One region of the Rhizorhabdus sp. GW822-FHT03C02 genome, then DNA from elsewhere that is predicted to be linked to it. Evidence: predicted binding sites of a transcription regulator. Region 1 holds the regulator's gene; the other holds the start of a gene.
The links. The regulator LexA, encoded in region 1, represses DNA repair genes until DNA is damaged. The targets are predictions, from matches to a motif close to GTTCCNCNCTTGTTCT.

Region 1 (10,348 bases):
ATCTTACCTTGATGAAGGGGATGCTGCGGAGCAGTCGGTCATGCTCGTCGGCGGTCAGCTCGCGGCCGGCTTCGGCCGCGACTCCGGGGGCGATCAGCGCGGCCAGCGCCGCGTCGTCGGACTCGCGGATATAATGGCCGTTGAGATTTTCGAGCTTCTTGAAATCGAAGCGCGACGCCGACCGGCCGACGCCGGCCAGATCGAACCATTCGACCGCCTGTTTGCGGCTGATGATCTCGGCATCGCCGTGCCCCCAGCCCAGCCGCAGCAGATAGTTGACCACCGCGTCGGGGAGCATGCCGAGCTCGTCGCGATAGGCATCGACGCCGAGCGCACCGTGACGCTTCGACAGCTTGGCGCCGTCGGCGCCGTGGATCAGCGGGATATGCGCATAGATCGGCTCGGGCCAGTTCATCGCCCGGACGATGCCGAGCTGACGGAAGGCGTTGTTGAGATGATCGTCGCCGCGGATGACATGGGTGACCCCCATGTCGTGATCGTCGACGACGACCGCGAGCATATAGGTGGGGGTCCCGTCCGACCGCAGCAGGATCATGTCGTCGAGTTCGGCATTCTGGACGGTGACCGGCCCCTGGACCTGGTCGTCGATCGTGGTGGCGCCGGTCTGTTCGGCGCGCAGGCGCACGACGAACGGCTTGCCTTCCTGCTCGGGGCCCGGCTGGCGATCGCGCCAGCGCCCGTCATAGCGCATCGGCAGCTTGGCGGCCTTCTGCTGCTCGCGCATCTCGGCGAGTTCCTCGGGGGTCGCGTAGCAGCGATAGGCATGGCCGCTGGCGAGCATCGCGTTGGCGACCTCGGCATGGCGTTCGGCGCGGGCGAACTGGTAGACTTCCTCGCCGTCCCAATCGAGCCCGAGCCAGCGCATACCGTCGAGGATCGCGTCGATCGCGGCGTCGGTCGAGCGCGCGCGGTCGGTGTCCTCGATCCGCAGCAGGAAGCGTCCGCCATGATGCCGGGCGAACAGCCAGTTGAACAGCGCGGTGCGCGCGCCGCCGATGTGCAGGAAGCCCGTCGGCGACGGTGCGAAACGGGTAACGACAGGACGGTCTTGCAGGCTTGCGTCCACGCGCGGATTCTCCAGTATCGGCGCGATGGCCAGCGAAATCGACGCCGCCCCTAGCATAGCCGTTCGGCGGCTTCAAACCGGTGCGCTCGCGCGTGCCGGCGCGACGCCGGCCCGGTTCGGGCGCGCGATCGAGACGTGGCTCGAGATCGAGCGCGATCAGATCGCCTTATGGCTGCCGGTCGGGCTGGGCGCGGGGATCGCGGCCTGGTTCGTGCTACCCGACCGGTTCGCCTGGAGCGGCGCGGCGGCGGTCTTCGCCGGTATCGCGCTGGGGGCGCTGTTGATCGGGCGCGGTACCCGCGCCCCGCGCGGAATCCTGGTGCTCGCGCTGGCGATGCTGGTCGGGCTCGCGATCATCTGGACCAAGGCGAACTGGGTGGCGGCGCCGCGGATCGACCGGCCGACGGTCGTCAGCTTCGCGGCGCGGATCGAGGCGGTCGATCCGCTGCCGGCGCGCGATCTCGTCCGCCTGCGGCTCGCGCCCGACCCCGGTTCGGGCCTGCCGCCGCGGGTGCGGGTCAATGTCGATGCCAAGGAACTGCCCGCCGAGGTGCCGGTCGGATCGCGGATCGACCTGCGCGCACGGTTGTTGCCGCCGGCGCCGCCGATGGTGCCCGGCGGCTATGACTTCGCGCGAGCAGCCTGGTTCCAGGGGCTCGGCGCGACCGGCAAGGCGATCGGGAAACCGGTGCTGCATCCGGCAGCGGAAGCGGGCTTCTGGTCGTGGCTGTGGAACCTGCGGGTGCGGATTTCGGCCCATATTCGCGATTCGATCGCCGGCGAGGGCGAAGCCGGCATCGCCACCTCGTTCGTGACCGGCGATCAGGGCGGAATTCCCGAAGCCGACAACGAGGCATTGCGCCGGGCCGGGCTGGCACATCTCCTGTCGGTGTCGGGACTGCACGTCTCGGCGGTGGTCGGCGGGATGATGTTCGTCGCCCTGCGGCTGCTCGCGCTGTCGCCGCGGCTGGCGCTCCACGCACCGCTGGTGCTGATCTCGGCGGCGATCGGCGCGCTCGCCGGCGTCGCTTATACTTTGCTGGCGGGCGCAGAGGTGCCGACGATCCGCTCGTGCGTGGCCGCGCTGCTGGTGCTCGGCGGGATCGCGCTCGGGCGCGAGGCGATGACGCTGCGCCTCGTTGCCGCCGGTGCGCTGATCGTGCTGCTGTGCTGGCCCGAGGCTCTGGCCGGGCCGAGCTTCCAGCTGAGCTTCGCGGCGATCGCTTCGCTGGTCGCCTTCCACGAACATCCCCGCGTCGTCGCCTTCGGCGCACGGCGCGAGGAGGCCTGGCTGTGGCGGATGGGGCGGGCGGTGCTGCTGCTGCTCGCGACCGGGCTCGTCACCGAACTCGCCCTGAGCCCGATCGCGCTGTTCCACTTCCACAAACAGGGGCTCTATGGGGCAGCGGCGAACATCGTCGCGATCCCGCTGACCACCTTCGTGGTGATGCCGCTCGAGGCGTTCGCGTTGCTGCTCGATGCGGTCGGGCTCGGGGCGCCGGTCTGGTGGCTGACCGGCAAGACACTGTCGTTCCTGCTGTGGATCGCCCATGCGGTCGCCAGCGCGCCGGGCTCGGTCGCATCGCTGCCGTCGATGCCGTGGGGTGCGTTCGCGCTGATGGTGGCGGGCGGGCTGTGGATCGTGCTGTGGCGGACCAGGGTGCGGCGCCTGGGCATGATCCCGCTCGCGGCCGGGGCGGTGTGGAGCTGGCTGACGCCGGCGCCCGACCTGCTCGTCACCGGCGACGGCCGTCATGTCGCGATCCGGACTGGCGACGGCGGGATCGTGTTGCTGCGCGAGCGCGCCGGCGACTATGTGCGCGACGCGCTCGGCGAGGCGTCGGGGGTCGAAGGCGAAGCCCCGCCGATCGACGCGCTGTCGGGCGCGCAGTGCAACCGCGACCTGTGCATGAGCGAGATCGGGATCGATGGCCGCCGCTGGCGCATCCTCGCGACCCGTAGCCCCTATATGATCGACATCGGAAAAATGAACCTCGCCTGCCGGCAGGCGGATATCGCGATCAGCGACCGCCGTTTGCCGCGCAGCTGCAACCCGCGCTGGCTGAAGGCCGATCTGCCGTTGTTGCGGACCACCGGCGGGCTGGCGATCCGGCTGCCGTCAGCCGCGATCGAAACCGTCGCCGAGCATGTCGGGGATCATCCCTGGACGACCTTCAGGCGCCCCGAGCGGGAGCGGCCACGACCGAAGGCGCGGCATCTGCCGCTCGCCAATGTTCCCCTGCGGCCGCAGCCGCACGGTAAGCCTCAGTAGCGGCGCAGCAGTCCGGCGAGCTTGCCCTGGACCTGGACCATTTCGGGGGCGTAGCGCTGCGGGTCATAGGCGCGGTTGGCCGGGTCGAGGCGGATCATCGATCCCTCGCGGCGGAAATATTTGAGGGTCGCTTCGCTGTCGGCGATCAGCGCGACGACGATGTCGCCGTCACGCGCGGTCTCGGTGCGGCGGATCAGCGCATAATCGCCGTCGAGGATGCCGGCTTCGACCATCGAATCGCCCGACACCTCGAGCGCATAATGTTCGCCCGAGCCGAGCAACGCGGCGGGGACCGACAATGTGCTGTGCCCCTCCATCGCTTCGATCGGCATGCCGGCGGCGATCCGGCCGTGCAGCGGGATTTCGAGAACATTCTCGTTCGCGGCCTGCAACACCGGCGGCGCCGATTTGCGGGTCGGCGCGGGCGGCGTAGCCTTGGTGGCGGGGGCGGCGATCTCGGGCATCCGCACCACTTCGAGCGCACGGGCGCGGTTGGGCAGCCGGCGGATGAAATTGCGTTCCTCGAGCGCGCTGATCAGGCGGTGGACGCCCGACTTCGATTTGAGGTCGAGAGCCTCCTTCATCTCCTCGAACGAGGGCGAAACCCCGGTCTCGACGAGCCGGTTATTGATGAAGCAGAGCAATTCATGCTGCTTGCGTGTGAGCATCGCAGGCACCCCGTGGAGGAACGAATATGGAACATCTAGGCAACTTCCACGAAGCTGTCAACCAAGCGTAACGATCTCGACTATGTCGCCGCTGCGCGCCGCGGCGGCGCGGGCGGGGCGGACGATCAGCGCGTCGGCCAAGGCGAGCGCGAACAGCGCCCCGCTGTCCTGGCTGTGGACCGGAGTGACGATGCCGCCATGATGGCGCGCGCGCAGATAATCGGCGCGTTCGCCGACCGGCGGCAGGTCGACCGCGAGCCGCGCAGGGGTGGTTACAGGCAATGGCGATGCCGCGCCGAGCATGTGCGCGACCAGCGGCCGGAGGAACAGGGTCGCGGTGACGAAACTCGATACCGGATTGCCGGGAAGCCCGAGCACGACCGCCTTGCCGAGGGTGCCGACCATCAGCGGCTTGCCCGGCCGCATCGCGATCCGCCAGAAGTCGATCGCGGCGCCGGCCCGTTCGAGCGCGGGCCGCACGAGGTCATGATCGCCGACCGAGGCGCCGCCGCTGGTGACGATGATGTCGGCGTCGGCCGCGAGCGCGGTGAAGGCGGCGGCGATCGCGTCGAGATCGTCGCGGACGATGCCATGGTCGCGGACCTCGACCGGAAGGCCCGACAGCATCGCCTGGAGCATCGGCCCGTTCGAGGCGGGCAGCATCGCACCGCTGGTCGGCGCGCCGGGCGGCACCAGTTCGCTGCCGGTCGAGAGGATCGCGACGCGCGGGCGTCGGCAGACGTCGAGCGTGCCATGGCCGCCGGCGACGGCGAGGCCGATCGTCGCCGGGCGTATCGCGGTCCCGGCGGAAACAAGCACATCGCCTGCGGCGAAATCGCTGCCCGCGGTCCGCACGAACGTCCCGGCGGCGGGCGGCGCATCGCCCGAGACGGCCAGCCGCTCGCCCTCGCGTGCGGCATCCTCCTGGATCAGGATCGTGTCGGCGCCGACGGGGAGCGGGGCGCCGGTGAAGATGCGGAAGGCCTCGCCGGTACCGATCGCCGCGCCGGGTGCGGACCCTGCGGCGCTTTCGCCGGCCATGGTCCAGGGGCCGGGCAGGTCGGCGAAGCGGATCGCATAGCCGTCCATCGCCGACAGGTCGGTGGCGGGCTGGGTGCGGCGGGCGCGGATATCGGCGGTGGCGTAGCGGCCGATCGCGTCGACGACGGCCACGGTCTCGACCGGCAGGGCCGATGCCAGCGCGAGCATCCGGGCCTGCGCGTCGGCGACCGGCAGCAGGCTCATCCGGCCTTCCAGTCGCCCGAGCGGCCGCCGGTCTTGGCAAGCAGACGGACGCCCTCGATCCGCATGCCGCGATCGAGCGCCTTGGCCATGTCGTAGATGGTGAGCAGCGCGACCGAGACCGCGGTCAGCGCCTCCATCTCGATCCCGGTCGTATAGGTGGTGGCGACGGTCGCGGTGGCGCGGATGCCGTCGGCCTCGATCGCCAGGTCCACGGTGACCCCGGCGATCGGCAGCGGGTGGCACAAGGGGATCAGGTCGGCGGTCTTCTTCGCCGCCATGATCCCGGCGATCCGCGCGACCGCGAGAACATCGCCCTTCTTGACCGATCCGGCGCGGATCGCGGCGAGCGCGGTCTCGGCGATCAGGATCCGGCCTTCGGCGACCGCCTCGCGCTTGGTCTCGGCCTTGGCCGAGACGTCGACCATGCGGGCGGCGCCCTCGTCGTCGATATGGGTGAGCTTACCGTCAGCCATGATGACTCAGACGCCGACGAGCAGCTTGCGGGTGGCGGCGGCGACATCGTCGGCGCGCATCAGCGTCTCGCCGACCAGGAAGCAGCGCACGCCATGCGCCGCCATCGCGTCGAGATCGGCCTTCGATCCGAGGCCGCTCTCGGCGACGAAGGTGCAGCCGGCGGGCGCCTTGCCGACGAGATCGTAGGTGCGCGCGAAGTCGACCGAGAAGTCGCGCAGATCGCGGTTGTTGACCCCGATCAGCCGCGACTTGAGCGCGAGCGCGCGGTCGAACTCGGCCTCGTCATGGACCTCGACCAGCGCGTCCATGCCATGTTCGATCGCCGCGGCCTCGATCTCGGCCATTTCGCCATCGTCGAGCGCCGCGACGATGATCAGGATCGCATCGGCACCGAGCGCGCGCGCCTCGGTCACCTGCCAGGGGTCGATCATGAAATCCTTGCGCAGGCACGGCAGCGTACAGGCGGCACGCGCGGCGACCAGATAATCGTCATGACCCTGGAAATAGGGCATGTCGGTCAACACCGACAGGCAGGCGGCGCCGGCCTCCTCATAGGCGCGGGCATGCGCGGGCGGATCGAAGTCGGCGCGGATCAGCCCTTTCGAAGGAGACGCCTTCTTGATCTCGGCGATCAGGCCGTAGCCCGAGGCCGCCTTGCGATCGAGCGCGGCGCGAAAGCCGCGCGGGGCCGACTGGGCGGCGGCCTGCGCGGTCAGATCGGCGAACGACACCGCGGTCTTGCGCTGCGCGACATGGATGCGCTTGGCATCGCAGATTTCTGTGAGCTTGTTGGCCATCGCGGCGGTCCATAGCCTGTCATATGGCGTCGTGGAAGATGATGCCCATCATGTGCCGCCGGCCCGACCGCAGCGTGCTGACGCCATGGCGCATCGCGACCCGATAGTCGCCGCGCCCGCCGCGACGTGGACGGATATTGACCGCGAAGATCACCGCGTCGCCGCGATCGAGCGGCACGACCTCGACCCGCGACTGCATCCGTGGCCGCTGTTCGGTGAGCACGAACTCGCCGCCGGTGAAATCCTCCCCCGGCCGCGACAGCAGGATCGCCGCCTGGAGCGGGAAGACATGCTCGCCATAGAGATCCTGATGGAGGCAATTATGGTCGCCGGGGCGGTAGCGCAGCAGCAGCGGGGTCGGGCGCCGCTGCCCCGCGGCGTGGCAGCGGTCGAGAAAGGCGGCGTGGTCGTCGGGAAAGCGAACCGGCAGCCCCATCCGGTCGTGCCAGCGATTGGCGATGGCCGCGAGCGGGGGATAAAGACGGTCGCGCAGTTCGGCGACCAGCGGCGGCAGCGGATAGGCGAAATAGCGATATTCGCCCTGGCCGAAGCCGTGCCGGGCCATGACCACCCGGCTGCGAAAGCCATATTCGTCGTCATACAGGCCGGCGATCGCGTCGGTTTCGGCCGGAGCCAGCAGGCCCGGCACGACCGTCCAGCCGCGATCGTCGAGCGCGTGGGCGGCATGCTGCCAGTCGATCGCGGCGAGGCGGGATGCGAGGATGTCGGTCATGGGGGGCGACTAGGCGGCGGGCCTGTCCTGCGCTTCCCGTCTCTTGCGCTGGAATCGACGAAGCGTGGCGCCGGTTCAGCCTCGCGACAGCAACCGCGCGTCAGTCAGGCCGGCATGCGCTTGCTCCTTGCCGCCCTGCTCCTGATCCTTCCCGCGACGGCGCAGGCCGAGGAGGATGCCGAGCACCGCGCCGATCGCCTGCGCACGATCGAACTCAACCGCCGCGCGGCGGCGGCCGTGGCGCGGCGCGATCGCGGCAATGCCGATGTCCGTTCGTCGAATGGCGAGGCGATGCGGCGCTACCAGCGCCAGCTCGAACAATGGCGCCGCCAGGTCGCGGCCTGCCGCGCCGGCGACTATTCGGCCTGCGATTGACCGCGCCGCTTGCCGATTCAGCTTGAGGTATAAGGGGTTTTCCTGAATCGTTTCGCCGGCACGATCCGTCCTGTTTGAACGATCCGCCGATCGGCACAAGATCGATCGGCGTGCGGGACAGGGGAGGAACAATGCGGATCGATCCCAGCTATCGGCTGCCGCAGGAGGTGACCGGGGTGCTGCGCAGCGCGCATGCGCAGAAGCGTGGTGCGTTGAGCGATCTGCTGCTCCATTTTCGGGGATTGAACGACACCCAGCGCAAGCGCAGCGTGATCATGCTCGACCGCAAGATTCCGGTGCCGGTCGAATTCGACCAGAGCCTGCCGCGCGAACGGATGAACCTGTTCGACGGCGAGGCCAATCTGCTGCTGCCCTATCTCGACGAGAAGCCCTGAATCGGGAAGGCTTCGATCAGAAGGCGATCCAGCGGGCGAGCAGCGCCTTGGCGGCGGCGCTGTCGATCGCCTCGCGGGCGATCGCCGCGGCTTCGCTCCAGTCGGTCGCCTTGCCCGCGACGATCAGCGCGGCGGCGGCGTTGAGCAGCACCGCGTCGCGATAGCCGCTGGCCTCGCCGTCGAGCAGCCTGGACAGCGCGGCCGCGTTATAGGCCGCATCGCCGCCGCGGATCGCGTCGAGCGGATGGCGCGAGAGGCCGGCCATGCCGGGTTCGAACCGTTCGGGGCCGAAGCCGCATTCGCCGAGCCGGAAGATGCTGCTCGCACCCGCGATCGACAGTTCGTCGAGCGGTTCGTCGCCGGCGACCATCATCGCCGAGGTAACACCGATCTTTTCGAGCGCGCCCGAATAGACGGGGATGAAATCGGGCCGGGCGACCCCGATGAGCTGGCGGGTGACGCCGGCCGGGTTGGCGATCGGGCCGAGCAGGTTGAAGATCGTCCGGCGGCCGATGCGCTTGCGGATGGCGCCGAGCGGCTTGAGCGCGGGATGATGCTTCTGCGCGAACAGGAAGCACAGCCCGATCGCGGCGAGCGACGCCTCGGCGCGATCGGAAGCGCGGTCGAGATCGAGCCCGAGCGCCTCGAGCGTATCGGCAGCGCCGGCCGACGACGAGGCTGCGCGGTTGCCATGCTTGGCGACCGGCACACCGGTGGCCGCGACCACGATCGCGACCGCGGTCGACACGTTGAGGCTGTGGGCGCCGTCGCCGCCGGTCCCGCACACGTCGATCGCGCCCTCGGGCGCGGCGATCGGGATCATCCGCGCGCGCATCGCCCGCGCCGCGCCGGCGATCTCGCTCGACGTTTCGTCGCGCTCGGCCATCGTGGTCAGGAAGCCGGCTACCGCCTCGTCGCCATGGCGGCCGTCGAGGATCTCGGCGAAGGTCTCTTCGGCCTGCTGCTGGCTCAGCGGGATGATCGGATCGGGAAGCGAAGCCAAGGTCAGGCGCGCTCCGTCACCCTGATCCCCGCGGCGCGCATGAAATTGGCGAGCATCGCATGGCCATGTTCGGTGGCGATGCTTTCGGGGTGGAACTGGACGCCGTGGATCGGCAGCGTACGGTGGCGGAAGCCCATCACCTGGCCGTCGGGGGTGCGCGCGTTGATCAGCAGATCGTCGGGCAACCCCTCCTCGGGCACGATCAGCGAATGATAGCGGGTCGCGGTGAACGGCGAGGGCAGTCCCTCGAACAGGCCGGTGCCGTCATGGTGGATCGGGCTGGTCTTGCCGTGCATCAGCTCGGGCGCACGGATAACCTGGCCGCCGAAATGCTGGCCGATCGACTGATGGCCGAGGCACACGCCGAGCAGCGGCCGCTTGTGCTCGGCGGCGGCGGCGACGAGTTCGAGCGAGATGCCGGCCTCGTTCGGGGTGCAGGGCCCGGGCGAGATCAGGAAGGCTTCGGCGCCGGACGACAGCGCCTGGCCGACCCCGATCGCATCGTTGCGCACGACTTCGACCTCGGCGCCCAGCTCCATCAGATAATGGACCAGGTTCCAGGTGAAGCTGTCATAATTGTCGATGACCAGGATCATGCGCGCCGCTGTAACCGCAGCCGGGGCGCAGGGAAAGGCGGCTTTTTAGGCCGGAAGCTCAGGCCGGCAAAGCGGCCGCCCGATCGGACCGCGCCGAATGGACGAGCAGGCACAGGCCGGCGACGAGCATCGGCACGCTCAACGTCTGGCCCATCGACAGGCCCCAGGGCAGGTGCTCGAGCCCGGCATCGGGCTGGCGGAACAGCTCGGACAGGCAGCGGGCCAGCGCATAGGTGACGAGGCCGGCGCCGAGCAGGCGGCCCGGCTTCCACCGCGCGTCGCTGCGCCAGAACAGCAGGCCGAGGACGATCATCATCACCACGCCCTCGAGCACCGCCTCGTAGAGCTGGCTCGGATGGCGGGGGATGCCGTCGCCGGCTTGTGGAAAGACCATCCCCCAGGGGACGGTGGTCGGCTTGCCCCACAATTCGCCATTGGCGAAATTGGCGAGCCGGACCAGCGCCAGCCCGAACGGGGTCGCGCAGCCGACATAGTCGCAGATCCGCACCATGCTGAGCCCGTTGCGTCGCGCGAAGACCAGCAAGGCGGTCAGCAGGCCGATCAGTCCGCCATGGAAGGACATGCCGCCCTGCCAGACCTTGAGGACGTCGACCGGATGGAGCCACATCGACGGCTGATAGAAGATCGAATAGCCGAGCCGCCCGCCGAGGATGATGCCGAACGCCGCATAGGAGACGAGATC
Region 2 (10,348 bases), on a different contig from region 1:
TCCGCCGCGCGGGCAAGGTGCCGCAGGGCGCGTCGCGCAAGACCCGGCTGATCATGGCGCTGCTGCCCGCCTGGGCGGTCAGGCATGTCACCCAGGGGCTGACTTTTCTGGCTTATAAATAGCAACGGCCCCTCCCGGTGGGGAGAGGCCGCGCTGTAGCATCTTTCACGCTCCCCAATGGGGAGCGAGCGATCAACCTACTGGCAGGCGAGGCACTCGTCATAGTCCTTCACTTCGACCTCGATCTGGCGAAGGTCGATCGTGTTGTCGGCCTCGACGCCGCCGGCGAAGCCCGCGCGCTGGACCGACTTGGACCGCAGATAATAAAGCGACTTGATGCCGAGCTCCCAGGCGCGGAAGTGGAGCATCAGCAGGTCCCACTTCTCGACATCGGCCGGGATGAACAGGTTCAGCGACTGGGCCTGGTCGATATAGGGCGTGCGATCGGCGGCAAGCTCGATCAACCAGCGCTGATCGATCTCGAAGCTGGTCTTGTACACGTCCTTCTCTTCCTGGCTCAGGAAGTCGAGATGCTGGACCGAGCCGCCCTTTTCGAGGATCGAGTTCCACACCGCATCGCTGTCCTTCGACTTCTCGCCGAGCAGCTTCTGCAGATAGGGATTCTTGATCGAGAAGCTGCCCGACAGCGTCTTGTGGGTGTAGATGTTCGCCGGGATCGGCTCGATGCAGGCCGAGGTGCCGCCGCAGATGATGCTGATCGACGCGGTCGGCGCGATCGCCATCTTGCAGCTGAATCGCTCCATTGCACCCTGGTCGGCGGCGTCGGGGCACGGGCCCCGTTCGGTCGCCAGCATCATCGACGCTTCCTGCGCGGCGGTCGAGATATGCTTGAACATCTTCAGGTTCCACGACTTCGCCATCGCGCCCTCGAACGGCACGCCCCGCGCCTGGAGGAAGCTGTGGAAGCCCATGACGCCGAGGCCGACCGAGCGCTCGCGGCTCGCCGAATAGCGCGCGCGCGCCATCTCGTCGGGAGCGCGGTCGATATATTCCTGCAGGACATTGTCGAGGAAGCGCATCACATCCTCGATGAAGCGCTTGTCGCCGTTCCACTCGTCCCAGGTCTCGAGGTTGAGCGAGCTCAGGCAGCAGACCGCGGTGCGGTCGTTGCCGAGATGATCGCGACCGGTCGGCAGGGTGATTTCCGAGCAGAGGTTCGAGGTCGACACCTTGAGCCCCAGGTCGCGATGATGCTTGGGCATCGCCCGATTCACCGTGTCGGAGAAGATGATATAGGGTTCGCCGGTCGCCAGCCGGGTCTCGACCAGCTTCTGGAACAGCGCACGGGCGTCGACCGTCGCCCGCTTCGACTGATCCTTGGGGCTCAGCAGCTCCCATTCCTTGCCCGCGCGCACCGCTTCCATGAAGGCATCGGTGAGCAGCACGCCATGGTGGAGGTTGAGCGCCTTGCGGTTGAAGTCGCCCGACGGCTTGCGGATCTCGAGGAACTCTTCGATCTCGGGATGCGAGACGTCGAGATAGACCGCAGCCGAACCACGGCGCAGCGAACCCTGGCTGATCGCCAGCGTCAGCGAATCCATCACCCGGACGAACGGGATGATTCCCGAGGTCTTGCCGTTGAGGCCGACCGGCTCGCCGATGCCGCGCACCGAGCCCCAATAGGTGCCGATGCCGCCGCCGCGCGCCGCGAGCCAGACATTCTCGTTCCAGGTGTTGACGATGCCCTCGAGGCTGTCGTCGACCGAATTGAGATAGCAGCTGATCGGCAGGCCACGACCGGTGCCGCCGTTCGACAGCACCGGGGTCGCCGGCATGAACCAGAGCTTCGAGATATAATCGTAGAGGCGCTGGGCGTGCGCCTGATCGTCGGCATAGGCCGACGCGACCCGCACGAACAGGTCCTGATAGCTTTCACCGGGCAGCAGATAGCGGTCGTTGAGCGTGTCCTTGCCGAAATCGGTGAGGAGCGCGTCACGACTATGGTCGACCTCGACCGGATAGGGCTGTGGCATGATGTCGGTCGAGCCGGGAATGGTCCGGGTCTTCACCTCGGGGGAATCGATAATCGTCGCCACGTCGTTCACGCTTTCGCTGCTGCCAGAAAGATCCACCGGGCCGCCTCCGTTCCGTCCAGGCCGGTTCGAACCGGCTCCGTTCCTGTTACGTTCGACTCAGGGCCACGGAGTCAAAGATAGTGGTTCGATGCCCGCTTACCAGCGACCATTTCACCTTATCCCCAATTTTCCGGCAATCGCAGACGATTCGGCAGAGGCCCCCGCCTCCCCAATCGAACCCCTACAATTTGCGTCAGCCCTGGTTCGCCAACACCACCTATTGTGCCCGATCTGAGTCCCGACGCAAGGGAAAAAATACATTTTGATGAAACGGCCCGTCGCAGAAGGCCCGATTGCGAAGCGGCATAAGGAGTGGCTGACATCCCCCTGAACAGCCTGTAGTTTTGGGTTAACGCAACTTCGCACCGAGCGGGCAGTTGTGCACGTCGGACATCATCTCAGGAGAATTCCCGATGCGTAAATTGATCCTCGCGGCCGCCCTCGCGGCGACCGTGATACCCACGATCGCCATGGTCGAACCTGCCGCCGCCCAGAACTATCGCGACCGCGACGACCATCGTGATGGGCGCCATGACGGCCGGCACGACGACCGCCGCGACGATCGTCGCGATTGGCGCCAGGGTCGCAGCTACGACTGGAATCGTCCCGATCCGCGCTACGGCAACCGCTACGACGCCGCGCGCTATTATCGCGACGACCGCAGCTATCGCGAGCGCCGGCTCGGCCGCAACGACCGCATCTATCGCGGCAATGACGGGCGCTATTATTGCCGCCGCGACGACGGTACCACCGGCCTGATCGTCGGCGCGCTCGCCGGCGGCCTGCTCGGCAACACCATCGCCAACGGCAACAGCTCGACGCTGGGAACGCTGCTCGGCGCGGGTGGCGGCGCGCTGATCGGCCGCTCGATCGATCGCGGCGACGCACGCTGCCGCTGATCCGACCGGCGCATAAAAGCGTCGGCCAATGAAAAGGGCCGGAGATTCGTCCAGCGAATCTCCGGCCCTTTTCCTGTCGGTCACCGATCCGGCAGCGCGGTCAGCTTCCGAACCCGAACTCCAGGAAGCTCGGCACCGGGCCGTTCCAGCCATCGTCGGGACCATCGTCCTGATCGTCGCGGCGTCGCGGCCGGCGGTCGTCGCGGGGTGGGCGGCTGTCGCGTTCTTCGCGCGGAGGCCGGCTGTCGCGCGCCTCGCGGGGTGGACGGCTGTCGCGCTCGGGCCGCGGCTCGCGCGGCGGACGTGCCTCGCGCGCGGCGGGTGCTTCGACCGGCGCCGCCTCGATGGCCTCGACCATGGGCGCCTCGGCCGGCGTTTCGCTGCGCGCCCTGCCCCGCCCGCGGCGCGGCTTGGCCTCGACGGTGGCTTCCTCGGCAACCGGCGCGGCGGCCGGTTTGCGCCCGCCGATCCGCTCGATCGCCCCGCCGGTCAGCTTCTCGATCGCGGCGATCGCTTCGGCATCCTCGGGGGTGACCAGGGTTATCGCCTTGCCGGTCGCGCCGCCGCGGCCGGTACGGCCGATGCGATGGACATAATCGTCGGGGTGCCAGGGCACGTCGAAATTGAAGACATGGCTGACGCCCTTGATGTCGAGCCCGCGGGCGGCGACGTCGGAGGCGACCAGGATGTTGATGTCGCCGCCCTTGAAGCGGTCGAGCTCGCGAAGCCGCTCGGGCTGTTCCATGTCGCCATGGATCTGCCCGACCGCGAAACCCGACCGCGCGAGGTTCTGCGCAAGGTCGCGCACCATCGTCTTGCGGTTCGAGAAGATGATCGCGGTCTTGACGTCCTCGGCCTGGAGCAGTTCGCGCAGCGTATCCTTCTTGTTGCGGCTCGACGTCTCGACCAGCTTCTGGTCGATCGCGAGATTCTTGCTGGCGGGACGCGACACCTCGATCTGCTTCGGATTGGTCAGGAAGCGATCGGCGAGCTTCTTGATCGGGGCCGGCATCGTCGCGGAGAACAAAAGCGTCTGCCGCTGCGCCGGCAGCTTGGTGCAGATCTCCTCGATATCGGGGATGAAGCCCATGTCGAGCATGCGATCGGCCTCGTCGATGACGAGCATCGAGCAGCCGGTCAGCAGGATCTTGCCGCGCTGGAACAGGTCCATCAGCCGGCCCGGCGTCGCGATCAGCACGTCGACGCCCTTTTCGAGCGCCGCGACCTGATCGCCCATGTTCACCCCGCCGATCAGCAGGGCCATCTTGAGCTTGTGATATTTGCCGTATTTCTCGAAATTCTCGGCGACCTGCGCCGCGAGTTCGCGGGTGGGCTCGAGGATCAGCGATCGCGGCATCCGCGCACGGGTGCGGCCATGCGCCAGGATATCGATCATCGGCAGCACGAAACTGGCCGTCTTGCCCGTTCCCGTCTGGGCGATGCCGATCAGATCCTTCATCATCAGGACGGGCGGGATCGCCTGCGCCTGAATCGCGGTCGGCTCGCTATAGCCAGACTCGCTGACTGCGCGCAGGAGTTCGTCGGAAAGGCCGAGGTCGGCAAAGTTCATGCTGTGTCCGGAAAAAGCACGGCCGCAGCGGCCGTTTCAACTGGGCCGCGCTTGGGCTTGGAGCCGAGATTTGTCAAGGCGAATGGGCATTTCGGCCCGTCCGTACGCCGCAAATCGGCCCAACCGCCGCCTCAGGGTGCGACCGGAGTGAGCTTTCGGAAGCGTTCGATCTCGCATTGGGTGCCCGAACGGGTGCGGATCACGTCGCGATCGGCGCAGACCCGGCCGTCTTCGGTCGGCCGCATATAGAAGCCCGAATAATAATCGAGCGCGGGGCAATCGGACGAGAATTCGGCGCGCAGCCGCTGGCCGCCGCGGATCACCAGGTCGATCGCATCGGGGGCGACCACCGCCGCGCCGACGATGCTGTCCATCGCGACGCATTTCGGCCCCTTCTTGCTTTTCCATTTGAGCGGCGCGGGGGCCGGAGCCGTGGCACGGCGCGGCATGCGGATGATGATCGACTGCTGGATGGTCAGTTGCGCCACCGATTCCCCGACCGGCGCCGACGGCACGCCGCTGCCCGCCGCAAGCGCGGCGAGGCCCGCGCCGGGGGCGGCGCACAGCATGAAGATCGGCAACCGTCCCCAATTCACGATTCGCAGCCCATTTCGCCCCTAGCTATCGATCGCCTGCTATGATGCAACGTCTTGAACGGCGGATTAACTGGATAACCGCCCGAGCGCTGGATTAAGTTCCCGCGCCGATTATGTTCGGGCGATGGATCGATCTTCTCCCCCTCCCCCCGGCCTGCTCGCCCGACTGGCCGATCTGCTGGGTCCCAAGGGCTTCGTCACCGAACGCGCCGCGATCGAGCCCTGGCTCACCGACTGGCGCGGCCGCTATCATGGCGAGAGCGCCGCTCTGCTCGCCCCCGCCGACACGAGCGAGGTCCAGGCGATCGTGCGGCTCGCCGCCGAGGCGCGGGTCGCGATCGTGCCGCAGGGGGGCAATACCGGCACCGTCGCCGGCGCGACCCCACCGGCCGACGGTTCGGCGCTGCTGCTGTCGACCCGCCGCATGGACCGGGTCCGGTCGATCTCGGCGACCGACAATGCGGTGATCGCCGAGGCCGGGGTGATCCTGTCCAACCTGCACGACGCCGCCGCCGCGATCGGCCGGCGTTTTCCGCTGTCGCTGGCCGCCAAAGGATCGGCGACGGTCGGCGGGCTGGTGTCGACCAATGCCGGCGGCACCCAGGTGCTGCGGTTCGGGCCGATGCGCGCGCTGCTGCTGGGGATCGAGGCGGTGCTGCCCGACGGATCGCTGTTCGCGGGGCTCGCCACGCTGCGCAAGGACAATCGCGGCTACGACCTGCGGCAATTGCTCGCGGGGGCCGAAGGCACGCTCGGCATCGTCACCGCCGCCAGCCTGCGGCTGGTGCCCGCCGCCGCCGCCCGCGCGGTCGCCTGGATCGGCCTGGCGTCCCCGCAGGATGCGCTGGCCCTGCTGCGGCTGCTCGAGGACGCGACCGGCGAGGCGGTCGAAAGCTTCGAACTGGTGCCCGCCGACGCGCTGGCGCTGGTGCTTTCCAATATCCCCGGCACCCGCGCGCCGCTCGCCGGCGCCCATCGCTGGAACGTCCTGGTCGAGGCGGTCGGCAGCCAGGGCGGCCCCGATCCGATGGGCATGATCGAGGCCGCGCTCGCCAGGGCGATCGACGACGGGCTGGTCGAGGATGCGACGATCGCCGCGAACGAGGCCCAGGCCGAGGCGCTGTGGGCGCTGCGCGAATCGATCTCCGAGGCCGAACGGATCGACGGCCCCTCGCTCAAGCATGATATCTCGGTGCCGGTGCCGGCGATGCCCGACTATCTGGTCGACGAACGCCGGGCGGTCGAGGCGCGGTTCCCGGGGGTGCGGATCATCGCCTTCGGCCATCTCGGCGACGGCAATATCCATTTCAACCTGATGCCCCCGGCCGGCGCCGATCGCGAGGCGTGGATGGCCGAAAATGGCGATAAAGCCAGCGCATTCGTCCACGACCTGGTGGTCGCGCGCGGAGGATCGCTGTCGGCCGAACATGGCATCGGCCAGGCCAAGCTCGCCGAGTTCGCGCGGCTCGCCGATCCGGTGCGGCTGGCGGCGATCCGTGCGATCAAGGATGCGCTCGATCCGCTGGGGATCATGAATCCCGGCAAGCTGGTGCCTCTTGCGCCAAACCGGCGCGCGCCATAGACGGCTGCTTCGCTTCATTGCTTCATTGCTTCACGGCAGATGGTTCATCGAGCGACCATTTCGCTCTTTTCGTTCACTTGTTCGCGTTTTCAGGAGAATTTCGCCATGGCAAGCGCCCCGGCCAACGACCTTCCGCTGTTTTACAAGGAGCTGCAGCCGCTCTCCAGCCAGTTGCACAGGAACTGGAAGGCCCGCAACAGCGCGTCCGCCGCGTTCTTCGCGCAGAGCCATGTCGTGCCGCTGACGGTCGACGAGTTCGCCAACGCCCAGCGCCATTATCCGATCGTGTTCTCGGTCGGCCCCAATCCGGTGCCGCTGGCGCTGCTCGGCCTCAACGAGGGCGTCAACGTCTTCACCGACGACGAGGGCGTGCCGCGCGGCAACATGTATGTGCCGGCCTATGTGCGCCGCTACCCCTTCATGCTCGCCAAGCTGAACCCGCAGGCGCAGGAATTGTCGCTCTGCTTCGATCCGACCGCCGACGTGATCGGCGAATATGAGGATGGCGAGCCGCTGTTCGACGGCGACCAGCCGGGCCCCGCGGTCAAGGCGACCCTCGATTTCTGCGAAAAGTTCGAGGAAGCCGGCGCCCGCACCGGATTCTTCGTCAACGAACTCGTCCAGAACAAGCTGCTGATCGACGGCGAATTCACGATCCAGCCCAATGATGGCGGCCAGCCCTTCATCTATCGCGGTTTCCAGATCATCGCCGAGGAGCGGCTGCACGAGCTGCGCGGCGACGTGCTGCGCAAGTTCATGCAGAACGGCGTGCTGCCGCTGGCCTTCGCGCACATCTTCTCGCTGCAGGCGATCACCGAGATTTTCTCGATGCAGATGCAGCAGGGCAAGGTGCCGATGCCCAATCTCGTCCTGCCTGCCTGAGGGGGTTCGTGAGGAACAAGTGACGGTGAGATAGGGAATTTACCGGGGTCCTCGACAGCATGTCTTGAAACCCGAAAGCAATCCCCCTATCTTGCTGCTGTGCGGTGGTCGTGCCCCCCTTTCGCGACCGCCCACTGCGCATCCTTCGGGATGCGTTCCTCCCTGAACCTTGGCCACCTCGTGCGAAAGCACGGGGTGGTTTTTTCTTGGAGGCGCCTTTTTTTCCGCGGCATTGCCGCTTTTCGCCCACCCGCCTCTCATCCGACCGCCCATCTTCGGTCCGCCCGGCGCAGCCCGGACAGCCCCGATCGACTGAGTCACTCGGCGGCGATCGGCAGACCCGAATCGTCGCCCGCCCGCCCGGCCAACGCGCTGGCCAGTGTCGCCGCAAGATCGGCCAGCAGGGCCCGGCAGCGGCCGATCCCGTCATGGACTTCGCCCGGGCTGCCCGCGAGATAGAGGCCGCGGTCATATTCGACCTGCAGCGCATGGATGCCGCGACGCGGTGCGCCGTGCCGGTCGAGCGTGTAGCCGCCCGCATAAGGCGCGTTGCGCGCGACTCGCAGCCCGCTCGCGGCGACGATTCGTCCCGCCAGATCGGTGAGCCCCGGATCCGCGGAGGCGCCGAACCGGTCGCCCAGCACGATCTGCGCCGGCGCGCGGCCGCGATCGGCGCCGAGCGGCGGCATCGAATGACAATCGATCAGCAGCGCATGGCCGAACGCCGCCCTGGCCCGGCGCAGGCGATCGGCGATCGCGGCATGATAGGGTTCGTGCAGGTCCGACAGCCGCTCGGCGACATCGTCGGGGCTCAACCGGCGGGTCCACAGCTCGCCGATCGAGCCGAGCCGGCGCGGCAGCAGGCCGAGCCCGGCGCGCAACTTGGCGCTCTGCACCAGCCGCGCCTGATCGGGCGGCGGCGATATCATCGCCGGATCGATCTCGCGGGGATCGCGGTTGAGGTCGATCCAGGCGCGTGCCCGGTGCGCGACGACGATCGTGGCGCCGTCGCGCGCCGCATCGCTGCACAGCATGTCGGCGAAGCGATCCTCGAGCGCGGCGAGGCGCTCGACGCCGACTCTGGCGATCGCACGCAGGGCCGGCGGATAGTCGCGGCCGGCATGGGGCACGGCGACGACGACCGGGCTCGCCGGGTGGCGCGGCCCGATCACCGAAAACAGCCCCTCCTGCGCGGACGTCACCTCGTCCGATCCTCCGATGTCCGATGCCCGCCCATGAAGCCGTGGTAGCTTTTTTTGCGGGCTGCTGGAAATTGTTAAACTCTTGCCGCATAAATAGTCGCCCAGCGCGGCGTCCGGAAGACACGCGCGATGGATAGCGGACAAGAACGATGATCCGGATACTTCTGGCCGAAGACGATGATTCGATGCGCGATTATCTCGCGCGCGCGCTCGAACGCACCGGCTATGCCGTTACCGCGGTCGATCGCGGGACCGAGGCGCTGCCGCTGCTCGAACGCGAAAGCTTCGATCTGCTGCTGACCGACATCGTCATGCCCGAGATGGACGGCATCGAGCTCGCCCAGCGCGCCAGCGTGATCGCGCCCGGCATGCGGGTGATGTTCATCACCGGATTCGCCGCGGTGACGCTCAAGAGCGGGGCGACCCCGCCCGACGCCAAGGTGCTGTCGAAGCCGTTCCACCTGCGCGATCTGGTGCTCGAGGTCGATCGGATGTTCCAGGTCGGCAGCGCCTCGGGCGGCCTGTAACAAAAATACCATGGCGGGGTTGCGCGGGGGCACACCCTCCGCTAGTGAGCCCGGCGTTGGGCGCGTAGCTCAGTGGTAGAGCACTGTGTTGACATCGCAGGGGTCGCAAGTTCAATCCTTGCCGCGCCCACCATATAAAGCCCGCCAGGTCATTGATCTGGCGGGCTTTTTATTTGCCCGCCCACCTCCCACGCGCTCGATTTTCCAACGGAATTCAGCTCGGATTCGCCGCCGCGGGCGATAGCGGATGGCTGCGACGTCATCGCCGCCTCCCCTGCCCATGCCGGGATCGAAGGCAGCGTATCGCGCCGCTATTCGCGCGGCCGGGCAGGCGGATCGGTTGCCGCCATCGGCACATTGCAATAGGGGCCGACGGCATGACCCCCCCGGCGGATGACTCCATCGCGAGGCGGCGTGACGCCGGCCCCATGCTGGTGCGCAACGCCGAGGTCGATGGCCTGCGCAGGGATATCCTCCTCCGCGACGGCCTGATCGAGGCGATCGCGCCGTCGCTGGCGCCGGCCGAATCGATGACGATATTCGACGCGCGCGGCCATGCGCTGCTGCCGGGGCTGCACGACCATCATATCCATCTCAACGCCACCGCGGCGGCGCTGGGTTCGCTGTCCTGCGGCCCGCCTGCGGTCGACGATGCGGCGGAACTGGCTTCGGCGCTCCACGGCGCCGTCGGCGAAGGCTGGCTGCGGGGTATCGGCTATCACGACTCGGTCGCGGGTCCGCTCGATCGCGCCTGGCTCGACCGCCATGGCCCGGCGCGGCCGATCCGCATCCAGCATCGGTCCGGCCGGCTCTGGATCCTGAATGGCCGGGCGCTGGCCGAGATCGGCGTCGATCCGGGGCATGATGGTCGCTTCCTCGATCGAGACGCCTGGCTGCGGAGCCGGCTTCCGGCGGTCGCCCCCGATCTGGCGCCGGTGGGCCGCGATCTGGCGGCTTATGGGGTGACCGGACTGACCGAGGTCACGCCGCGCAA

Region 2: a site for LexA is predicted at 2,131-2,146, ahead of AC1RM6_RS00870 (ribonucleoside-diphosphate reductase subunit alpha). Genes of this name have one in related genera too.

The regions. Positions count from the first base shown of each region.
Region 1 is NZ_JBXANN010000006.1:208,012-218,359, forward strand. It holds gene gltX (glutamate--tRNA ligase) at 1-1,144, opposite strand, end outside; gene AC1RM6_RS16980 (ComEC/Rec2 family competence protein) at 1,113-3,359, shown strand; gene lexA (transcriptional repressor LexA) at 3,353-4,027, opposite strand; gene AC1RM6_RS16990 (molybdopterin molybdotransferase MoeA) at 4,085-5,272, opposite strand; gene moaC (cyclic pyranopterin monophosphate synthase MoaC) at 5,269-5,745, opposite strand; gene trpC (indole-3-glycerol phosphate synthase TrpC) at 5,752-6,543, opposite strand; gene AC1RM6_RS17005 (2OG-Fe(II) oxygenase) at 6,563-7,276, opposite strand; gene AC1RM6_RS17010 (hypothetical protein) at 7,391-7,651, shown strand; gene AC1RM6_RS17015 (hypothetical protein) at 7,783-8,046, shown strand; gene trpD (anthranilate phosphoribosyltransferase) at 8,063-9,055, opposite strand; gene AC1RM6_RS17025 (anthranilate synthase component II) at 9,052-9,645, opposite strand; gene lgt (prolipoprotein diacylglyceryl transferase) at 9,704-10,348, opposite strand, start outside.
Region 2 is NZ_JBXANN010000001.1:180,734-191,081, reverse strand. It holds gene AC1RM6_RS00875 (class I SAM-dependent methyltransferase) at 1-122, shown strand, start outside; gene AC1RM6_RS00870 (ribonucleoside-diphosphate reductase subunit alpha) at 198-2,093, opposite strand; gene AC1RM6_RS00865 (glycine zipper 2TM domain-containing protein) at 2,510-2,995, shown strand; gene AC1RM6_RS00860 (DEAD/DEAH box helicase) at 3,096-4,565, opposite strand; gene AC1RM6_RS00855 (hypothetical protein) at 4,697-5,161, opposite strand; gene AC1RM6_RS00850 (FAD-binding oxidoreductase) at 5,286-6,743, shown strand; gene AC1RM6_RS00845 (SapC family protein) at 6,849-7,625, shown strand; gene AC1RM6_RS00840 (N-formylglutamate amidohydrolase) at 7,943-8,827, opposite strand; gene cpdR (cell cycle two-component system response regulator CpdR) at 8,977-9,354, shown strand; tRNA gene AC1RM6_RS00830 (tRNA-Val) at 9,413-9,487, shown strand; gene AC1RM6_RS00825 (amidohydrolase family protein) at 9,783-10,348, shown strand, end outside.